Regions from separate parts of the Arthrobacter sp. 2MCAF15 genome, predicted to be linked through region 3. Evidence: riboswitches for the same ligand, from Rfam matches in the RefSeq annotation. Region 3 holds a riboswitch; each other region holds the start of a gene.
What was found. Region 3 has a riboswitch for cyclic di-AMP ahead of AB4089_RS08445 (hypothetical protein). Riboswitches for the same ligand answer to the same signal wherever they lie in the genome.

Region 1 (3,267 bases), on a different contig from region 3:
CGGCCGCCCACCAGGGCACGGAGGTGGGCAGCGTGGGCTATGCGCTGAACCAGATGCTGGACAACGTCTCCAACGCCCTGGAGGCGCGGCAGGAGAGCGAGATGAAGGTGCGGCAGTTTGTCGCCGATGCCTCGCATGAACTCCGCACGCCGCTGACGGCTATCCGCGGCTACACCGAGCTGATGCGGATGACAGAGCACTTCACCGCCGACGGCGAGAGGTCCCTCGCCCGCGTGCAAAGCCAGTCCGAACGCATGACCACCCTGGTTGAGGACCTGCTTTTACTGGCGCGCCTGGACGAGGGACAGCCGCTGAAGGTCAGCGACGTCGACCTCACGCAGCTGGCCATTGAGACGGTGAGCGATGAGAAAGTCATGGCCCCGGACCGCGTCTGGCAGCTGGAACTTCCGGAGGAGCCCGTGGTGGTCCGCGGCGATGCGACCCAGCTTCACCAGGTCCTCGCCAACCTCCTGTCCAATGCGCGCAAGCACACGGACCCCGGGACCACGGTGGTCACGGGCGTGATGCGTTCGGCGGATGGAAGCGCCGTGGTTACCGTGACGGACAACGGCAGCGGCATCGCCCCGGAATTCATCGGCCGGGTCTTCGCCCGGTTCGCACGGGCCGACGCCGCGCGCACCAATCCCACCGCCAGCCCCGCCAACACACCGGTCGCTGCGACGGCGGGGGCCAGGTCCGGGCCCGCCGTCCGCCCGGCTTCCGGGGCCGTTTCCGGTACTCCTTCCGGCAGCCGTGGCAGTGCCGGGGCAGCTGCTCACGCCCCGACCTCGGAGGGCACGAGCGGTCTGGGCTTGTCCATTGTCCAGTCGATTGTGGAGGCCCACGGGGGCACCGTTGAAGTCACCTCCCGGCCCGGCCGCACGGAGTTTGCGGTGCGGCTGCCCGCGGCGCCGCCGTCGTTGTAGGCCCAGCAGGATTCACCGCCGACCCGCGCAATGTTCCTGCGCAAGCCGACACCCCGCCCGCTGTGACTCCTGTTACCAAAATGTGACTTAAGCGCCGAGGTCCTGTAGCGTCGTTGTGGTGCGGCCTCCATTGGTGCCGCATATCCGGACGGACGCCAAACTCTGCCGCTTCCCGGATTCCGCTGGACCAGGCAGAGGCGGGGGACCCAGAGTTCCCGGGCATTCTGCATTCATGCGCCCTCGGGGTGAAGCCGACACGTGATTTTCCGTGCGGCCGGATGACCTCATCCGAACCCGACAGCTAACTCCGCCGGCGTTGAGAGGCCCATCATGACTGAACTCCAGGTACAAACGCGCCCTGACGGCGATTCCCATTTCCGCTCCACCAAGTCGCGCCACCGCGCCGAACCAGCCACGCAGGCATCCGCCCTGTCCAAGCTGACTACCGGACTCGGCATCACTGCACGCCGCGCCGCCGTCGTAACCGCCGCTTGCGCCCTGCTGGTGGGAGGCGGCGCCGCCAGCCAGGCGGCGGAGCCGGGCACTCACACGAATGCTGCGGGCAGCCAAACGGCCACGAGCGCCGATCCGCTGGCCAAGCTCAACTTCGAACGAGTCCAGATCGCCGCTCCGGCGGAAAAAAACGTGGCACCCACGCTCTCGGAAGTCAAGGCCGCCGAGCCCCCGGCCGCCCCGGTTGCTGCTGCGCCCGCACCGGCCCCGGCTCCCGCGGCCGCTCCCGCACCGGCACCGGCTCCCGCAGCCGCTCCTGCACCGGCCCCCGCTCCCGCATCGGCACCGGCACCGGCAGCTGTTCCCGCCCCCGCACCGGTTGCTGTCGACGACCCCGCCGGAGCCCAGGCGTACGCCGCGTCCCAGCTGGGCAGCTATGGCTGGGCCCCTGGTGAGATGCAGTGCCTGCAGAAGCTCTGGACCAAGGAATCGGACTGGAAGACCACCGCCACCAACGCCAGCAGCGGCGCCTACGGAGTGGTTCAGTCCCTGCCCGCCTCGAAGATGGCGAGCGCCGGTGCCGACTACATGACCAACTACCGGACCCAGATCAATTGGGGCCTGAACTACGTCAAGGAACGCTACGGCTCCCCCTGCGGCGCGCTGAACTTCCACTACGCACACAACTGGTACTAAACCGGCACTAGCCGGACCGCCCGGCGAGGGTGGTTGAGGCCCCGGATCCACGTGGATCCGGGGCCTCCTGTGCGTCCGCGGCCGGTACGATTTTGGCCGGCCGGCCTGGCGCCGGACTTCCACAGCCCCCGCACAGCTTGGCCCTAAAGCCCTCATATGGGCCGGCGCGAAAGTTGAGCCATGACATTCACAGACCAGGCCACAGGAACCCTGTCCCGTTCCACGGCGACGCCGGCCGGTCCGGCGGCCCCGCCCTCCCCGTCCGGACTTGAGCCGTCGGGGCCTGCATCGTCCGGGCCCGCATCGTCGGGCCTGACCGTGGCCGATGCGCCGGCCCCGGGACCGTTCGCCGGAGCGCTTACCGGCCCCGGCGGCCGGCGCGCACCCATTGACACACGCGGCAGCACACCGTTGCTGGACGTCACGATTCCGGTCTTCAACGAGGAGCGGGACCTTGAAGCGTGCCTGCGCCGGCTCCACGCGTACCTTATCGGCGCCTTCCCGCACTCTTTCCGGATCACTGTGGCGGACAACGCCAGCACCGACGGAACCCTCAAGACCGCGGAGCGCGTGGCCCGCGAGTTGCGCGAAGTGATGGTGGTCCACATGGCTGAAAAGGGCCGGGGAAACGCGCTTCGCAAAGTTTGGCTCTCCTCGCCGTCGCCGGTCCTGGCCTACATGGACGTGGACCTTTCCACGGACCTGGCGGCCCTCGGCCCCCTGCTCGCCCCGCTCATTTCGGGGCACTCCGATCTGGCGATCGGCACCCGGCTGACCCGCAACTCACGCGTGGTCCGCGGACCCAAGCGGGAGTTCATCTCGCGCAGCTACAACTTCCTGCTGCAGTCCCTCATGGGGGCCCACTTCAGCGACGCCCAGTGCGGGTTCAAGGCGATCCGGGCGGACGTGGCCCGGCAACTGCTCCCCCACACCCTGGACAACGCCTGGTTCTTCGACACCGAGCTGCTGGTGCTGGCAGAAAAGTGCGGCCTGCGCGTCCACGAAGTCCCGGTGGACTGGACCGACGACCCCGATTCCAGCGTGGACATCGTCCAGACCGCCCTCGCGGACCTGCGCGGCATGGCACGGTTGAGCCGGGACCTGGTTTCGGGCCGGATCCCGGTTCCCGAACTGCGCGCCGCACTGGCCCGCGGACCGCTGCCGGCGTCCTCGCGGTTCCAGGAACAAAGCC
Region 2 (3,267 bases), on a different contig from region 3:
CCCGGACGGCAGCGGAGGACCTTGGCATGTCACAGGCAAGGACCAGGGTAAACGGCGCCGGAGCAGCGTCCCCACGCCCGACGGAATGGCCCGAGGCCAGCGCGTCCAGGCCCGCGGCGATGGCAGCGGCCGGCCCGGCGAAGGGCGGCTCCTCCCGGCAGGTCAGGACGCCGTCGGGCAGGTTCCCCGGGTCCGGCCCGACGACGACGGCGCGCCCCGCCCCGCCCGCGGCGCCCAGTGACCGCTCGAGGAGGGTGGCGCCGTCGTACACCAGCCGGGATTTGGGCACGCCGCCCAGGCGGGAGGACCTCCCCCCGGCGAGAATGATGGCATCGAACTCCACCGGCTCAGCCTAGCGCGGCGCCGGCTACGGGCAGATCAGGCACGGCCCGCGCCAGCCCAGAGGTCAGGCGGCCGATTCCGGCAGCAGGAAGGGATCCCAGGCGGGCGTCGGCTTCTCGAGTTCCTTGATCTGCCAGATCGCGCCCTTCGGGGGGCCCGGAACAAACCCGATCTTCCAGCCCATCTCCGCCGGAGTGTGGTCGCTCTTGGCGTTGTTGCAGCGCAGGCAGGCCGCCACCAGGTTCTCCCAGGAATCGGCGCCACCCCGGGACTTGGGCTGGACGTGGTCGATCGTGTGCGCCGCCTTGCCGCAGTAGGCGCAGCGGTGGGCATCCCGGCGGAGCACCCCGCGGCGGCTCACCGCCGTCATGGTGTTGTACCTCGGACGGATGTAGCGGTTCAGCAGGATCACGGACGGGCGGCCCAGGATGTCCTGGGGGCCGACGACGGGGTCGTCCCCTTCCGCCACAACGCTGGCCTTTCCGGTCAGGACAAGGACGAGCGCCCGGCGGAAGGTGATTACCGCCAGTGGTTCATATCCAGCATTCAGAACGAGAGTGCGCATCCGCATACCTCTTCACGGCCGCACCCGCCAGCGGCACGAGGGCCGGCTGCCCTCTGCATGGTCGGGCTATGGATCGACAACACAAGAGTAAACACTCAGGTGCCGGATCACCGAATATTTTTTCACCGGCGCGGCCGTGCGCGCGCAAAGTTCATGGCGCGGTCACGCAAAAGACCCCCGCCAAAGGGCGGGGGTCTTTCGAAATGCTGGAGTGCTGTGGCTTAGCCGCCGACGCGGATGAAGACCGGGCCGGAGCCGACGTTCACGCTGTACAGCGCGGTGGTGCCGCCGTTCCAGCCGCCGTGGACTGCCATGCCGTTGCCGACGTAAACCGCGATGTGGGCCATGCCCACGCCGCCGTTCTGGTAGTAGGCGAGGTCGCCCGGGCGTGCCTCGGCGGCGCTCACGGTGCGGCCCAGGGACAGGTAACCTGCCGGCCAGCCGTGGTAGTGGATGCCGGCCGCGGCCAGGGCGTTGGTGGCGAGGGCGGTGCAGTCCTGCGAAACGCCGATCTGTGCGTAGGCAGCAGCGGCGATGGTCGCGCCAGCTCCGCTGCCGATGCCGGCCGGAGCCTGGGCAGCGACGCCGCCGCTGACGCCAAGCTCGGTGCCGCCGGCGCGGGAGGCCGTGGAGTCCTGGACCTGCACAACGGGCTTCGGGGCCTCAACGACGGGAGCCGGCGTGGTGGTCACGGCGGGCTTCTCGTAGGAGATCGCGATGCTGGAGGCAGCCGAAATGGTGGCCGGAGCGGCGGACTGGACTTCCAGGGCCGAAGCGGAGGTGGATTCGCGCTGAACGTTGGTCTCAGCAGCGTTGGCTGCGATTCCGCTGGTCAGAACCAGGCCGGAAGCTGCGGCGATGACCGCGGCCTGACGGCCCATGCCACCGGCGTTGTCGCCGACAGCCTTAGCAATAACAGCCAGCGAGTTGGTCTTGGTGACCTCGACTCGGTGCCGTGCAACGGTTGCACGAGTAGTCATTAAGTTCTCTCTTTCGTGATCCTTGGACCGCGCGCTTTCGGGCGCGGACTGAGGACGCTCCGGCATCTTGGGGGTACGCCGGATCGCCCCGAAATTGGGTTACTTAGCGAAGGGTGTACTGCGAAGACGCGCCAAAAGCGGAAACTGCATGCTGTCCGGACTCGGTAGAGATTGAGCCTGCGGAACGTGATCCCATCCGGGCGCCTGAAAGGGCGGCACGTGATGTGGATTCCAGCGAGCTCGAAGGAGCCTCGCCGGTGCGCATGCGCGCAGAATTGTGGCGTGAAGACACGAAAGTAGCCTCTCCCAATGCCTACGAGGTGAGCTGTCGGATTCGGATGGGAGTCACCCGGCCGCGCTGCTTCCTTGGAAGCTTTGCGACTTAACCCCTAGGCCTTCTTTCGAAGGCCAAAATTGGTTCCCCCGCCCCTGCCAGACGATGTAATGCGAACGGACCTTGAGCGGTGGCAGAGCTAGGCAATCCACTCAAGAGCGCCAACTTCGGAAAAGTTGGCGTGCTTCAAACCCTACAGCAGTCTTGACCCAATGTCACATTCAGATCACGGCGTGTCACAAGGATTCGATAGCGGTCCATCATCTTTTTAGAGCCATCCGAGCGGGTCAACGACGTCGCCGTTGACCATCACTTCAAAGTGGAGGTGGCAGCCCGTGGAGGCGCCCGTGGTCCCGCTCATGGCGATGACATCTCCGCGCGATACCTTCTGGCCGACCCTGACCGAGGCCGAGGACAGGTGGTTGTACGTGGTCTCCAGGCCGTTGCCGTGGTCAATGACGACCCGGTTTCCGCCGCCATAGGGATGCCATCCGCTGAACGTCACTGTGCCGCTGGCGGCCGCGTGGACGGCCGTACCGCACTGGGCGGCAAAGTCCTGGCCGCGGTGGAACTCGCCCGCACCGCCGGTAATGGGGCTGACACGGTAGCCGAACGGCGAGGCGGTGATCATCTGGTCCAGCGGCGCGCCGAGGGTGCCGGCCGATGCCGCGCGTGTGATGCTGCCCACAGACTGGGCGCTGAGCAGCTGCTTGAGCTTCCCGTCCGGATCACCCTTCGTGGTGACGGCCGTTCGGCTGAAATCGACTTTTGCGGCGGCGGCAGCCGTGACATCCGGCTGTACTGCAGCAGAGAGGGCGCCTGTTCCATCAGCATTGGAGGCCAGCACGGGACTCGTGGCGGGGACCGTCACAGTGAGGACCAGGCCCGTTGCGGCCAGTGCGATGCCGGCCTTCTGCCCGACCCCACTGGCCGCGGCAAATTCCGTTACCTGACGGAACGGGCTGCGCCGCCGCCGGCGTTCATCGCGGTGCGCGTCGCGGGGGCGTTCGGCCATATGCTCTACGGCGGGACGCGGCTCCGGAGCG
Region 3 (3,267 bases):
ACCCCCTGCCGATCTCGCCGACGCCGCCGCAGGCGTCGCAGGGAGCCTCCAATTGGTGGCAGACCAGCGTGAGGTCCGCATGGATTTCTCCGCCGACGCCCGGCCGTTGGCCCGCATCGAGAAGAATGCGCTGCGCCGTGCCGTGCTGGCCCTGGCGGACAACGCCCTCGCGCACACTCCTCCGGGCGGCCGTGTGACCATCAGGACCTCGATCGAGCAGAACAGCGCGGTGATTACCGTCGCGGATACAGGAACCGGGATTACCGGCGTGGATCAGGCCCGGATCTTTGACCGCTTCGTCCGGACCGCCAGCACCGGCGGCTCACACGGACAGCGGAGCTTTGGCATCGGCCTGGCTTTGGTCCGCGAGATCGCCGTCGCCGCTGGCGGCGCCGTCGAGGTGGCTGCGACTGGAGCCGAGGGAACGGTCATGAAGATGACGCTTCCGCTGGCCGGAAGCGTCACTGCCTGAAGCGGCAATGCCTGAAGTGGTGTGCCCCTGGACACACGGCAATGCTGGCAGATAGGACGGCAGACACAGAAAAGACCGGCGATCGATTGCCCCCAAAGGAAATCGATCGCCGGTCTTTCCGGGTTGCCTGGCCCCGGCAGGGCTGCCTGGCCCCTACTGGAATAGGAGCGCTGGATTAGGCGCGGACGAAGGTCACGCCACCGGTCGCGGTGAGCCAGGACAGCGGGTGGACCATGGTCTGGTTCTTACCGTTCATGCCGCCGCTGATCACCTGGCCGTTGCCGGCGTAGATGCCAACGTGGCCGGACTGGACCACCATGTCGCCAGGCTGCGGGGTGCCCACAACGGTTCCGAGGCCAAGGAATGCCCGGGGACCGATGTCGCCAACGGGCTTGCCTGCGGCGCCAAGGGCCTTTTCGACCATGGCGGTGCAGTCCTGGGTGATACCCAGCTGGCTGTAGGCGGCAGAAAGCATGATGGCGTTGCGTCCGCCGGCGGGCGCCGCAGCCGGCGCGGCGGCGGGGGCCGACTGCACCTGCACTGTTGCCTTAGGTGCTGCTGCGGGCGCTGCCGCCGGGGCAGCTGCGGGAGCCGGTGCCGCGGCAACAGGCTGTTCGATGACCGGCGCGGCGACGGAAGCCACCGCGGGGCGGTCGAAGCTGATCTTGACGCTGGAATCGGCGTTGACGGGGGCGCTGACCTGTCCCGCTACGTCCACCTTGGAGGCCGGAGCGGAGTCCCGCTGCACGGGGGTCGAGGCGGCGTTGGCGGCCATCGAGCCCGTCAGCACCAGCCCGGAGGCGGCGGCGAGAATGGCGCTATGGCGCGCAAAAGTACTGATTGAAGACATGGATGTAGCCTCTCCCAATGCCTGCGAGGTGAGCTGTCGGATTCGGATGGGAGTCACCCGGCCGCACTCCCGGGCCCGTCATGGCGGGCGCTGTGCGGCTTCACCCCAAGACCTGCATGTCAGCAGGCCAAAAGTGGTTTCCCCGTCTCTGCCGGCGTCGATGCGAGTTACCCCCGGGGCCGCGGCAGAGTTAGGCAATCGGCTGGGGAGCGCCTGTATCGGAGAAACAGGCACCTAACCACCGTAACGCGAACCGCACGCCAATGTCACATTCAGGTAACGGAGGCCACAGTGCCGTCCGTCGGTTGCCCATGGGGCGGGGCCGCATCCGAACGTAGGATGATGCCATCAGCACCACCTCGAAGCGGAGGCCCGAAATGAACAGCCTGTGTGTCGCCATCTGCCAGTTGAGCAGCCAGCCCAAGGAGGATTTCGACGTCAATACCGAGCTGCTGATCTTGGACGGCCGGGACGTCCATGTGGCCACCTGGGATGCGGAACCTCGTGACAGGGGCTTCGACGAGCACGTGCTCAATGACCGGGTGGACTCGCTAGGCTACATGGTTGTCAACGACTGGGCCTTCCTGGAGGGAAAGGCCTACGCCGTGGTGGAACGGCGGTCAACGACCTCCTGATTGCCAACACCCAGGCCACTGCAGGGTCAACGGGACTAATCTCTTTCCATGACGAAGGACCCGGTGGCCACGGACGCCACCATCCAGGCCGAGCCTGCTGCCCCGGTGGGCCCCGGGCAGGTCCGGCGGGGCGAGCCGTGACGTTCCTGTCCCTGGCGCTGATCGCCGTCGTCGCACTGGCCGGCCCGCTTCTGGCGCTGCCGGTGCGCTGGCGGTTGCCCGTGGTGCTGGGAGAGCTGCTGGCCGGCATCGTGATCGGGCGCTCGGGCCTGGCCCTGGTTGATCCGGCGGACCCGACGTTCAGCCTGCTGGCCAATATCGGGTTTGCGCTAATGATGTTTGTGGCCGGAACCCATGTTCCCGTGCGGGATCCGCAGATCCGCTCCGCCCTCGGCAGTGGTTCCCGCCGCGCCGCTGCGTGCGCGGCGGCAGCGGTGGCGGTCGGAACCGGCATAGGCCTGCTCTTTGGGACTGGACATGCTCCCCTCTACGCAGTGCTTCTGGCATCCTCCTCAGCCGCGCTGGTCCTGCCGATCATCGATTCCCTCCGCCTCGGCGGACCCCACGTCATCTCCATGACTGCGCAAGTGGCCATCGCGGACGTAGCCTGCATAGTGGCGCTGCCGCTCATGGTGGACCCGCCGCACGCGCTCCGGGCGGCGCTGGGCGTGCTCACGGTGACCGGCTGCGCGGTGGTTCTCTTTGTCGTACTGCGCTGGCTCGATCGCAGGGGAATCAACGGGCGCATGCACCGACTTTCCGAAAGCCGCAAGTTTGCCCTCGAGCTGCGGATCCAGCTGGTGGTTCTCTTCGCCCTGGCCGCGGTCGCGACGTGGAGCAACGTGTCCGTGATGTTGGCAGGCTTTTCCCTCGGCCTGGCGGTGGCCGCCGTCGGGGAACCGAGGCGGCTGGCCCGGCAACTGTTCGCCCTCAGCGACGGCTTCCTGGGTCCGGTGTTCTTCGTCTGGCTGGGCGCATCACTGACCCTTAAGGACCTGGCCGGACATCCGGACATGATCGCCCTCGGTGTGGCGCTGGGCGTCGGCGCCCTGTTGACGCACGCCGCCCTGGTGGTACTGGGGCTCCCGTTGCCCCTCGGAGTGCTGTCGGCGGCCCAACTCGGCATACCTGCCGCGGCGGCGAGCATCGGGACGCAACTCCAGGTCCTGCTCCCGGGCGAGGCCGCGGCCCTGCTGGTGGGCGCGCTGGTCACCATAGCCGCGAGCGCCGTCGCCGGATCACGGGCCGCCAGGGGTTTCTCGCTGCCCGCAAAGGCCGGCGGCAGGTCCGGCGATACCGGCAGCGCCGTA

Region 1: it holds a riboswitch for cyclic di-AMP, as region 3 does, so the genes downstream of both, AB4089_RS19610 (hypothetical protein) here and AB4089_RS08445 (hypothetical protein) in region 3, are expected to answer to the same signal.
Region 2: it holds a riboswitch for cyclic di-AMP, as region 3 does, so the genes downstream of both, AB4089_RS14180 (NlpC/P60 family protein) here and AB4089_RS08445 (hypothetical protein) in region 3, are expected to answer to the same signal.

The regions. Positions count from the first base shown of each region.
Region 1 is NZ_JBFRGZ010000021.1:28,504-31,770, reverse strand. It holds gene AB4089_RS19615 (HAMP domain-containing sensor histidine kinase) at 1-926, shown strand, start outside; cyclic di-AMP (ydaO/yuaA leader) riboswitch at 1,097-1,254, shown strand; gene AB4089_RS19610 (hypothetical protein) at 1,257-2,075, shown strand; gene AB4089_RS19605 (glycosyltransferase) at 2,256-3,267, shown strand, end outside.
Region 2 is NZ_JBFRGZ010000012.1:24,350-27,616, reverse strand. It holds gene mobA (molybdenum cofactor guanylyltransferase) at 1-343, opposite strand, end outside; gene AB4089_RS14185 (HNH endonuclease) at 407-907, opposite strand; gene AB4089_RS14180 (NlpC/P60 family protein) at 1,129-1,887, opposite strand; cyclic di-AMP (ydaO/yuaA leader) riboswitch at 2,184-2,353, opposite strand; gene AB4089_RS14175 (M23 family metallopeptidase) at 2,490-3,267, opposite strand, start outside.
Region 3 is NZ_JBFRGZ010000005.1:171,955-175,221, reverse strand. It holds gene AB4089_RS08450 (sensor histidine kinase) at 1-472, shown strand, start outside; gene AB4089_RS08445 (hypothetical protein) at 648-1,322, opposite strand; cyclic di-AMP (ydaO/yuaA leader) riboswitch at 1,327-1,526, opposite strand; gene AB4089_RS08440 (hypothetical protein) at 1,700-1,957, shown strand; gene AB4089_RS08435 (cation:proton antiporter) at 2,095-3,267, shown strand, end outside.